DNA from 2 places in the Undibacterium sp. Ji42W genome. Region 2 is predicted to be linked to the other one. Evidence: predicted binding sites of a transcription regulator. Region 2 holds the regulator's gene; the other holds the start of a gene.

The links. The regulator sigma-54, encoded in region 2, starts transcription at its own class of promoters, with help from an activator protein. The targets are predictions, from matches to a motif close to TGGCANGNAANCTGCTTT.
Region 1: a site for sigma-54 is predicted at 2,278-2,295, ahead of ACO0LG_RS04510 (TorF family putative porin). Genes of this name have one in related genera too.

The regions. Positions count from the first base shown of each region.
Region 1 covers NZ_JBMPOV010000002.1:258,131-264,150, reverse strand. Annotated here, with positions in the region: gene ACO0LG_RS04525 (hypothetical protein) at 1-805, opposite strand, end outside; partial or broken gene ACO0LG_RS04520 (YifB family Mg chelatase-like AAA ATPase) at 880-1,746, opposite strand; gene ACO0LG_RS04515 (accessory factor UbiK family protein) at 1,759-2,001, opposite strand; gene ACO0LG_RS04510 (TorF family putative porin) at 2,460-3,218, shown strand; gene ACO0LG_RS04505 (P-II family nitrogen regulator) at 3,233-3,571, shown strand; gene ACO0LG_RS04500 (ammonium transporter) at 3,592-5,184, shown strand; gene ACO0LG_RS04495 (tetratricopeptide repeat protein) at 5,439-6,020, opposite strand, start outside.
Region 2 covers NZ_JBMPOV010000012.1:782-6,801, forward strand. Annotated here, with positions in the region: gene ACO0LG_RS23440 (enoyl-CoA hydratase/isomerase family protein) at 1-646, opposite strand, end outside; gene hpf (ribosome hibernation-promoting factor, HPF/YfiA family) at 1,453-1,800, opposite strand; gene ACO0LG_RS23450 (RNA polymerase factor sigma-54) at 1,908-3,398, opposite strand; gene lptB (LPS export ABC transporter ATP-binding protein) at 3,410-4,165, opposite strand; gene ACO0LG_RS23460 (LptA/OstA family protein) at 4,167-4,730, opposite strand; gene lptC (LPS export ABC transporter periplasmic protein LptC) at 4,751-5,395, opposite strand; gene ACO0LG_RS23470 (KdsC family phosphatase) at 5,392-5,925, opposite strand; gene ACO0LG_RS23475 (KpsF/GutQ family sugar-phosphate isomerase) at 5,925-6,020, opposite strand, start outside.

The DNA of each region.
Region 1 (6,020 bases), on a different contig from region 2:
TGATGTCGAGACTTTCTCTATGCCATTGGTTATGACTTTCTGTAGCTCTGGCTTTTTTAATTTGATTATTAACCATAGCAGCACTTATAGAATTATGAACTTCATACATTGCAGCTTTGGCATCAGGTGATGCGACAGTTCTTGCCAGAACTCCTGCTTCAAATCTACTTAGCCTCTTCTTTGCAAATATTGTTACTCGACCGTTTTTAACAAAGGAATCTTTGTAGGAAAAATAATCATCGATTTGGCCAGCTATCGTACTTGCAAGGAGCCTTGACGAAACACCAAAATAGAATCGGACCAATTCTGTGCAGGGAATAATTAACCATCTTTCAGTACCATCCAATAATTTTGCAGGGACGACTACATATCTTGAGTTAGCAAGTATGTCTCTATTGTTACTTTTGCTATTAAAGCCAAAACAAAAATAGTCTTTTGGAAGGACCGACGGAATTAATTCATTCCTAATCTCGACTTCTTCGCTTAACTTTACTACTCTAGCCCGCGAAGCATCCACCGTGTAAGTATTGTTTAGTTCAGGGCTAAAACTGACAAGTTGCCCTTCTTTCCAAATGGATCCATGCTTAAATCGAGCAAGTTGCGCGCAATGAACTGGAAGAGCTAATATTTTCCCATTCAGGGAATGTTTGGTGTAGGGACTATGCAAATGGTCATCTTTTATCCCGGCAAAATGTAAAGTTGCATATTTCCCGGAACGCCAGCGACTCCTCACTCCACTAACGCCGTCAACTCTCCAAATACCAGGGTTTTTTTTCAGCCTAGCAATCACCAGTCTGTGTTTCATGTGAATTCTGAAAGTTTATAATTTCAGATATTCGCATTTAATTACGGATTTATGCAATTAATTTCGGATCTTACACCACCAACCAATGCTACCGCAGACGCCGTATGATGAGGCGATCGATAAGGGCGTGCCTTCCATTTCTCAATGGAAAAGCCTGATGTCAGGGACTGCACTGCCGCTGATTCCAGCGCCTCCTGATCGGTCATGGTCGGCAAGATGCCTGGGAAGCGGGCTGCCAGCATGGATTTGCCGGTGCCTGGCGGACCCATCAGAAGTACCGAATGTGAACCTGCCGCTGCTACTTCCAATGCCCGCTTGGCCTGTAACTGGCCTTTGACTTCCGCAAAATCTGCATACTGCGGCCGCTTGGGCTGGGAGGTGGGTCGATGACGCGCCAGTCTTTGTTCACCATCTACACCAGCGAAGTGGGCACATACCTGCAGCAATGAATCAGCGGGATAAATAGCAGCATCGCTAACTAGTGCCGCTTCATCAGCATTCGCGCGTGGCAAGATGAAGGCGGGTTCCTGTGCCGAGTGCTGTTGGCTTTTGCATATCGCAAACGTCATCGCCAGTGCGCCGCGTATCGGCCGCAGTTCGCCTGATAAGGATAGCTCTCCGGCAAACTCATATTGTTCTAACGCGTCTCCCGGAATTTGTCCGGATGCTGCCAGAATACCCAGCGCGATAGGCAAATCGAAGCGGCCAGATTCCTTTGGCAAATCAGCGGGCGCAAGATTGACGGTGATACGCTTGTTCGGGAATTCAAAGCGGGCATTTTGCAAAGCGGCCCTGACTCTGTCCTTGGATTCCTTGACTTCGGTTTCTGGCAGGCCAACGATAGTGAAGGCGGGCAGGCCATTCGCGAGATGCACTTCCACAGTCACCTGTGGTGCATCCATGCCATTCAGGGCGCGGCTTTTGAGTACGGCTAAGGACATGCGGTCTGTGGCTTAGTCGGCTTTTTGTGGTGCTTCGAGTGCGGCCACGCGTGCCTCCAGGGCTTCGAGCTTGGCGCGGGTCTTGGCCAGCACTTGTGCCTGGATATCAAATTCTTCGCGCGTCACCAGGTCCAGCTTGGCAAAGCCCTGGCTCATCATGGCTTTGACATTCTTTTCTATGTCTTTGGCGGGTGAGTTTTCCAAAGCCTGGCTGATCTTGGCTTGCATATCATTAAAGAAATTTTGCTTATCCATTTTTACCCTCTATTTGTAATTGCACGTTTATGGTGCAAATCTGGCTTTGCCACTTTTGTGTGCGGATTCCTTGTTGCCCGCAATTGGTGCGCAAAGCTGTTTTTTGCTTATAAATTTACCTATAGGGCAATGATAGCGCATCTTGCCCACACTGCTACTGGTATTGCAGCGCAATATAAAAAACCAGCGCGACCCAGTGTTTATCTGGCTGTATGCATATTAATACACTCTCGGCCCTGCGCTGTGTTGCCGTTTTATTGATGAGATAGCCATGGTTGGCACGACTCCTGCTAACAGGTAAGGGAAATAAGAATTTAAGAGTTTGGCTGATGCAAGCAGTGGGGGCGCAAGTGGTGGTGAATATTAATGCTTGTCCGTGCCTGTCCTCGTTATGAGCTGAAAACAGATTCTGTCCCGGGTTCAATCTAATCAAATCTTAATCAATAGGGGGAAGCGCAATGAAAAAATTAGTAATCGCCGCTGCTGTAGCCACGTCATTCTTTGGTGGTTTTGCCTATGCAGAAGATGCCAAGCCAGAAGCCAAGCCAGACAATGAAGTCAGCTTCAACATTGGCGTTGTCAGCGAATACCGCTACCGTGCGATTGCGCAATCACGCCTTGATCCAGCTTTGCAGGGCGGCGCTGATTATGTGAATAACCCAAGCGGCTTTTATGCTGGTACATGGTTGTCAACGATTAAATGGACCAAGGATGCCGGTGGTAGTGGCGATATTGAATGGGATTTGTATGCCGGTAAAAAAGGCGAGATCACCAAGGATGTTTCTTATGACGTCGGCGTGCTGACTTATATCTACCCATCCAATGGCCTGAACAAGGTTGCCGGTTTTGCTGATGCCAACACTACCGAGATTTACGGCCAGTTAGGCATGGGGCCAGCCTATATCAAGTATTCACACTCCGTCACCAACCTGTTCGGTTTTATCGATAGCAAGAACAGCGGCTACCTGGATATCGGCGCAAACATTGAGTTGCCTGAAGGTTATACGCTGGCCTTGCATGCTGGCCATCAAACCATCAAGAACAATGGTGCCTATTCTTATTCCGACTGGAAAATTGGTGTGAATAAAGAGTTTTTTGGTGTGAATTTTGGTATCGCAGCGCTGGGCACGAATGCAGAGAAAAAACTGTATGTCACGCCAGCAGGCAAGTTCACAGGCAAAACAACACTGGTATTGTCTGCAGTTAAAACATTCTAATATTCGAGGCGAGCATGAAACTGATTACTGCAATTATCAAGCCTTTTAAACTCGATGAAGTCCGCGAAGCGCTGTCCACCATTGGTGTACAGGGCATTACCGTGACTGAGGTGAAAGGCTTTGGCCGTCAGAAAGGTCATACTGAACTGTACCGTGGTGCAGAGTATGTGGTTGACTTCCTGCCCAAGACAAAAATTGAAGCGGCTGTAGATGACGCGATTGTTGAGCGCGCCATTGAAGCAATAGAAACCGCGGCCCGCACCGGCAAGATTGGTGACGGCAAGATTTTTGTCTATGACTTGCAACAAGTTGTGCGTATTCGTACCGGTGAAACCGGCAACGACGCACTCTGATAGCCTACCAGGGAGTTCACATGAAAAAACTGTTGAAGAACATACTGGCAGGGACTGCTTTGCTGGTCACCGTCGGTTTTACATCTGTCGCATCAGCGCAAGATGCGTCAGCTAAAGCTGAACCAGTGTCAGCTTCTGCTGCCGCTGTAACTGCATCAGCCAGCGCATCTGCACCCGCAGTTGCCCCGGCTTCTGCCCCAGCATCTACAGTCGTTGCACCTGCCTCTGCTCCGGCAGCGGCGGCTGACCCTGCTGCCGCCAGTGCTGCTGCAGCACCGGCACCTACGCCAAATAAAGGCGACACTGCCTGGATGATGGTTTCCACCCTGCTGGTCATTTTGATGACCATTCCTGGCCTGGCATTGTTCTATGGCGGCCTGGTCCGCTCCAAGAACATGCTGTCTATATTGATGCAGGTCTTCATGATCTTTGCCGTGATCATCGTGCTGTGGTGCATCTACGGCTACTCACTGGCATTTACTGAAGGTGGCAGGTTCATCGGTTCGTTTGACCGCCTGTTCCTCAAAGGTATCTGGGATCCGGCGAAGGCAACATTTGCGACAGCAGCGACATTCAGCAAAGGCGTGGTGATTCCTGAGTTTGCCTATGTAGCCTTCCAGGCGACATTTGCTGCCATTACTTGCGGTCTGATCATCGGTGCATTTGCAGAACGTGCAAAATTCACTGCAGTGCTGTTGTTTGTGGTCTTGTGGTTCACTTTCAGCTACCTGCCTATCGCTCACATGGTCTGGTTCTGGACAGGTCCTGATACGATCAAGGATGCAGCTACTGCGGCAACTGAATTAGTCAAAGGTGGTTTCTTGCAACAAAAAACCGCGCTGGATTTCGCTGGCGGTACCGTTGTGCATATTAATGCTGCGGTCGCAGGTCTGGTGGGTGCTTATCTGATAGGCAAACGGGTAGGCTACGGTAAAGAATCCATGGCTCCGCACTCCCTGACAATGACGATGATAGGTGCGTCGCTGTTGTGGGTGGGCTGGTTTGGGTTCAATGCGGGTTCCGCTCTAGAAGCAGGTGATGTCGCAGCACTGGCCTTCATCAATACTCTGCTGGCAACATCAGCAGCAACTGTGTCATGGGTATTTGGTGAGTGGATGTCCAAAGGCAAGCCTTCTATGCTGGGTGGTGCATCCGGTGCGGTAGCAGGCCTGGTTGCAATTACGCCGGCTTGTGGTTTCGTCGGCCCTATGGGTGCTCTGGTTATCGGTCTGCTGGCAGGCATCGTCTGCCTGTGGGGTGTGAATGGCCTGAAACGCCTGCTGGGCGCGGATGATTCTCTGGACGTCTTTGGTGTGCATGGCGTAGGCGGTATCCTCGGTGCCTTGCTGACAGGCGTGTTTGCTGCACCTTCCCTCGGCGGCCAGGGCACATTTGACTACGTCACCAACAAAATGTCGGCTGATCCATATGATATTTTTGGCCAGGTAATGACACAGGCAACTGCAGTTGGCACGACCATTATCTGGTCTGGCGTCGTGTCCTTCGTGGCTTACAAACTGGTTGATCTGGTGGTCGGTCTGCGTGTACCAGAAGATGAAGAACGTGAAGGTCTGGACATCACCAGCCATGGTGAATCTGCTTACCATTCGTAATCTTCATTGTGAAATGATTTGACCAGCTTCAGGGAACTGGGGCCGGACGAAAAGAGTTGTATCCAAAGGTGTACCGTCAGTACCGTAATCAGAGCTTGCGGTCCTGAATTTGACAGGCTGTTTTGCGTAGCGCAAGACAGCCTTTTTTTATCTGGCGGTAATTGAACATCTGTAAGTACGGTACAAAAAAATACGCCACCCGCAGGTGGCGTTTTTCTTAAAACGGCTTGTAAATGGAAGGGATATCCGCCAGCTTATTTTGCCTCAGGAGCAAATTTATTGGCGGGTACCAGCAGCCACAAACGTGCAAAGTCAGCAGAGCCATCACGGCCTTGTACAGACTTCAGGGTTTCAACAGCTTTGTCGCGCTTGCCTGCTTTGAGGTAAGCCATACCCAGATGCAGTTTTGCTTCATCAGGTGATTTCAAGCCGCCTTTGGCGATACCCTGTTCCATCAGTGCCAGGCCTTTGTCGTACTGGCCGTTAATGATGTAGTTATAGCCAATGTTGACCATACCAATACCTGTCTTGGCATTCTTGGCGGCTGCTTCACCAGCATCCAGGCTCTTGACGTCGTCAGCAGCCTGTTTGTTAACACGGTCACGCAATTGCTTGTGCTTGGTCGCTTCCTTGCCTGTGCCCAGCACGTTTGCGGCATAGCCAGCTTCAATCGCAGTCTTGGCTTCGACTGGCAAACCAGCCAGCAAGGCCAGCTCTGCCATATCGACAAAATCTGTGGCATCTTCTAATTTGCCGTTCAGGAACTGCAGACGATAGTAGTCGAGCAGCAAGCGGTCAGAAAAACCAGGTTTTTTCATCACACGATAAATCAGGTC
Region 2 (6,020 bases):
GTATCGCCAGGCGCAGGTCCGTGGCGGTGCTTTCACTGAGCAAATTCATCAGTGCCGGTATTTCTGCAGTAGGTATATAGACATCCGCCAGACCGGCATAGATGGCATCAGCGGCAGTGATGATATCGCCAGTCAATCCAAGGTAAGTACCAATTTCCCCCTCAGTGCGCGACAGGAAATAGCCGCCCCCTACGTCAGGGAAAAGACCGATATTCACTTCCGGCATGGCCATCTTGGTACGCTCAGTGACGATACGCAAACGGCAATCTGGCCCTGCCTGTGCGATACCCATGCCGCCCCCCATGACCACGCCATTCATCAGCGCGATATAGGGTTTTGGGTAGAAATGGATTAAATGATTTAAGGCATACTCTTCCGTGAAAAAATCTTCCAGCAGGGCGGAGTCACCTTTGGGTGTGGCCGTGCCGACATCATAGAAAAAACGGATATCACCACCAGCACAAAATGCTTTCTCGCTGCTGCTGTGGATAAACACGGCACGCACGCTCTGATCATCCTGCCAGGCCAGCAAGGTCGTCGTCAGCGCTCTTACCATATCGAGTGACAGCGAGTTCAAAGCTTTGGGTCTGTCTAGGGTGATGTAGCCTATATTGTTCTTGACGGTGGTAAGTACAAATTCGCTCATGGTGGTTGACTATGCAGGGTAGGGGATGAAGCTGCTATTTTAACTTTGTCGGGCCTGGGCGTCACGGGGTGTATATGTTTATGAGGAAATAGCGTAAGGACTGGTTGTGGTTGCCGTTGGGTTTGACTTTGGGGTTTATGTTGTTTTTGATTTTCCGCAGTTCCCATGTGTAGCCGCCATTTGTGCAGTACAGAAAATGGAAAAAGAAGAGCCGCTGTTTGAGGTGTAGCAGGGGTTTCGTGCAGCATGCTGCACGCCTGCGTAACGGCATGCGCTTGCAAGCGCATGTTCCTAAGGGCAAGGCCGCAGGCGAGTTTCGGATCTTCCCATTTTTTGTACTGCACAAATGGGCACCCCGTAGGGGCGGCTACGCCTGGGTCGCCTTTCTTTGAATACTTACTTTGGCGACGCAAAGAAAGTATTTCGGCTGCCGGGCCGAGACCCGGCTTGTATCCACGGAGAGCAAACGTTTTAGTCAAAGTGCCACATGTAAAAAAACGCCACGGCATACGACGAACGCCGCTGGATTCCAGCCAAAAGCATGCTGGAATGACGTTAATACGCGTACAGGATTGTTGCAAGGCATTCACGCTACGAACGCACTAGCCAGGCGGATTTCAGCTAAATCTATGCTGGAGAGCTAGCCAGGTAGAATGACGGTTAATAAGTATGCGGATTTTCTCAGGGTAATTCAGTTACTGATTGATGTAAATTGTTAACCTCAAAACCATGCACCCAACAAAAAGGACGCCTTTAGCGTCCTTGTTTTGGATGTCCACAACCCTGTCAGGGTAAGGACTGGGGTCTTATGAAGCCGATGCCGGATCAGGTATGTGCTTGATGGCGTCGTGCTGATGGTCTTGCATTTTATCTTTGTGCTTGATGACCTGGCGATCAAGTTTATCTACCAGTGCATCGATTGCCGCATACAGATCATGCGCCAGACTTTCAACGTGGATATCTTTACCGCTGATATGCAGATTAATGTCGGCTTTGTGTCGTTTATCCTTTTCCCGGAGCTTGTCCACCGTCAGGATGACGGCGATATCAATGACCTGGTCGAAATGCCGCCTGATACGTTCTAGTTTGGTATGTACATATTCACGAATTGCAGGAGTTACTTCGACGTGATGTCCACTGATGGTGAGATTCATACTGTGCTCCTATAGTGATGTTGCTTGCTGTAATGATACGCTCTCAGCATTTATTTGCCTTGAGCTAAATCATATATAGCAATTCAAACCGTGATTACAAGGACTGCTTACAAAGATTTACGCAAACTGACTGGGGGGATTTTGAGGGCTTCACGGTATTTGGCAACTGTCCGTCGGGCAATTACCATGCCCTGTTCACCCAGCATGTCTGCAATTTTGCTATCAGAGAGTGGGCTTTTCTGGTCTTCTGCTCCTATCAACTGCTTGATGAGTGCACGTATCGCGGTGGAAGATGCTTCACCCCCTGTTTCCGTCGCGACATGGCTGCCGAAAAAGTACTTCAACTCAAACATGCCATGTGGGGTCAACATGTATTTTTGAGTTGTAACACGGGAGATAGTGCTCTCGTGTAATCCTAGTGTATCAGCAATTTCGCGCAAAACAAGGGGTCGCATAGCAACAGCACCGTGCGTGAAAAAATTGCGTTGCCTTTCGACTATGGCTTGTGCAACGCGCAATATAGTCTCAAAACGCTGGCGCATATTCTTGATCAGCCAACGGGCTTCTTGCAATTGTGCGCCCATGCCAGCTTCGCCACGGTTTTGCTTCATGATGTTGGCATACATGCTGCTTACCCGCAGCCTGGGCATGACATCCTGATTCAACATGACTTGCCAGCCGTTAGTAGATTTTCTGACGATCACGTCTGGCACGACATAATCAGATTCATCGGCAGCAAAAGCAATGCCAGGTCTGGGTTTGCACATCCTGATCACAGTTTGTGCATCGCGCAAATCTTCGTCATCACAGTCGAGGATTTTCTTGAGTTTGGTGAAATCTCTTTGTGCAAATAAAGTCAGTTGTGTTTCAACAATTTGCAATGCCAGCCTGCGTGTGACGAAAGCAACTTTTGGTAAGCGCTTGATTTGCAGGGCCAGGCATTCTGACGGGCTGCGCGCACCGACACCTGCCGGGTCAAAGCTTTGCAGCATGTTCAGGGCAAAAGCCAGTTCTTCTGGTTCTACAAACAACTCCAGTGGCAAACTGGCATGTATTTCATCTAATGTTTCGGTCAGGTAACCATTATTGTCGAGCGCATCGATCATCAACTCGACCAGGGCGCGGTCACGCGGTTCACGCAGGTTCAGGCGCATCTGTTCCAGCAAGTGCTCACGCAGGGTGACATGGGCTGCACCCAGCTGCGGGCGGCCATCTTCATCATCGCCAGATTTGCTGCCATGCTGCACATCATCAAAGCCCCAGTCTTCTTCGCTGGAGGTGGTGCTGTCGTTACTGACGACGGTTTCTGCATCAGCCGGGGCTGGGTCGGCAGACCTGTCGCTGTCGTCTCTTGGCACTGGTGCTTCCATGCCCGCATCGGCAGAAGTGCTGCTGGTATTAATGGCACCATCGGCCAGCAGGCGCACGGCGTGATCGAGGGGATCATCGACGCGTTCCAGCATGGGATTATCGGTCAGCAGCGTCTCCAGCTCCTGATGCAATTCCAAAGTGGATAACTGCAATAATCGTATTGATTGCTGCAATTGCGGCGTTAAGGCCAGATGTTGTGAGGTACGTAGTTGCAGGCTTTGTTTCATGATGATTCCCGTCACATCCGGAAGTGTTCTCCGAGATAAACGCGACGTACAGATTCATTTTGTATGATGTCGTCAGGCTTGCCGCTGGCAAGTACCGCTCCTTGATTGATGATGTAGGCATGATCGCAGATGCCCAGGGTTTCGCGCACATTATGATCGGTGATCAGCACACCTATGCCGCGTTCCTTGAGGAAGCGCACGATGCGCTGGATTTCGATGACGGCGATAGGATCAACACCGGCAAAGGGTTCATCCAGCAAGACAAAGCGTGGGTTGGTCGCCAGTGCACGGGCAATTTCGACGCGGCGACGCTCACCACCTGACAGTGACAGCGCCTGGCTTTCGCGTATTTTTTCTATCTGTAAATCTGCCAGCAGGGCATTGAGCCTTTGCTCAATTTTCTTGGCACCGAGATACTTGCCTTCGCTGTCTTTTTGCAATTCGAGTACAGCGCGGATATTGTCTTCTACCGTCAGCTTGCGGAACACTGATGCCTCTTGCGGCAGGTAAGACAGACCCAGTACGGCACGTTCATGGATAGGCAGTTGCGAGATATTCACATCATCAATCGTGATGTCTCCTGCGTCTGAGGGCACCAGGCCAACGATCATGTAAAACGAAGTAGTCTTGCCTGCGCCATTCGGGCCTAGCAAACCGACTACCTCACCGCTTTTCAATAGCAGTGATACATCGCGCACCACCTGGCGCGCACCGTAACGCTTTTGCAAGCCCTTGACAAGCAAGGTGCTGCTTGACTGTGCTGTCATCTTATTTAGCCTGTTTTTCTGGTTTTGGTTGCAAGGTAATGGTGATATTGCCTGAGCCATCCACATGCTGGCCGCTCGTTGAATTCGTGCCAACAAAAACATCATTCTTGCTGTCATAAGACAAGTATTCACCTTCTTGTTCCTGGGTGACGCGCTTGCCTTCGAGATAGCGTACCTTGGCCTTGGAAATGAATTTGACGATTTCTGTACTCTGGTTATATTCAGCGCGGTCTGCTTCGCCATCAACCCACAAGTCAGGGCCACCATCGCGTTTCTGGCGGAAGGTGACTTTGCGGCCACTGCCACCTGTCAGAACAACAAACTGATCGCCATTCGGGGCTTCGGTCACGACAGCACTCTCAGAAGTGACGGTCAGGGTGCCGCGCACCAGGGACACGCCCTTGGATAATCTGCTGACGCTGGCTTTGCCATCACTGATGCCATACCCTGCTTTGATGATGGTTTCCTTGTTGCTGTCGGCTTTTTCTGCATTGGCAGAAACACAGGCTAGCCCCAGGCAGGCCAGGCTGATCAAGCGTGTGACGCTAAATGATGTTTTGATCATGTGCATAGTCGCTTTCTTGCTTATTTATTCCCGGTTTTGGGAGCTGGTTCACGTTTCTTGAGTTGAATGTAAACCTTGCTCAGCAATTCCAGGCCTTGGGTTGAATTATTGGCAATCATGCCAGTTGCAGTTGAATGCAGTTTGCCGGTCGTGATTGAAACCGGTTTGTCGGTTTTAACGATATCGTCATCCGGCAAGAGCAAAAGATAATCAGACTCCACACGCACGAATTGTGAACTCAGACCCTCGGGTCTTTCCATGCTGACATTGTCATACAGATGAACCATGTCATGCTCACGCTTGGGCGTGGTCAGCGATGATTTTTGCGATACAACGGCGAGTTCAGCACGCAGGTGCAGCGGTGGCCTGTCCTGGTCAAAGCTGTTGATCTGCGGGTGCTTGATTTCTATATTGTCAGTCCGCGGCAAATGCACCAGGCTGTCACCGGTGATGTGGTAATTGGCCTTGCCATTGTTCGACAGCCGGATGAAATTGAATTTCTCCACATAGTAATCCGGCGCTGACCTCGCAGAAGTGCGGTTTTGCTCATCATCTGCATGACGGCGTATGACTTCCATGACCCAGATAGTGCCCATGGTGATTACGCCCAGCAATATCACGGCCAGCCAGATGCGGAAGCGGTCTATGGTCATTTGGGGTTTCATGTCAGATATGCTTGTAAAGCCTGTTCATATTTGCCCTGGGCGCGCAGGATAAAGTCGCAGACTTCGCGCGCAGCCCCCTGGCCGCCACTGGCCTTGGTAATATATTGAACGCGCTGTTGTACTTCGGCATGGGCATTCGGTACGCTCGCTGCAAAACCGACCCGTGTCAGTATTGGCAAATCAATGACATCGTCACCAATAAAGCCGCATTCTTGCGCAGGTATGTCCAGCTTCGCCAGCAGTTCAAGAAATGCACTCTTCTTGTCATGGATGCCCTGGCTGACGTGGCTGATGCCAAGATCAGCAGCACGCTTGCTGACGATGGCCGATTGCCTTGCGCTGATGATAGCCGTGATGATGCCTGCCTGTTGCAAGAGCTTGATGCCTTGCCCGTCGAGCACATTAAAACACTTCATCATTTCGCCTTCTGGTCCGAAATACAAGCTGCCGTCGGTCAGAATGCCGTCCACATCAAAAATCATGAGCCGGACTTTACTGGCTCTCTCTACAGAACCTACAGGATTATTCATCAGATCACCTTGGCTCTGGTCAGGTCATGGATATGCAAGGCACCCACCAGTTTGCCGCTGTCGTCAGCGACCAGCAACTGGTTGATGCGGTAAGT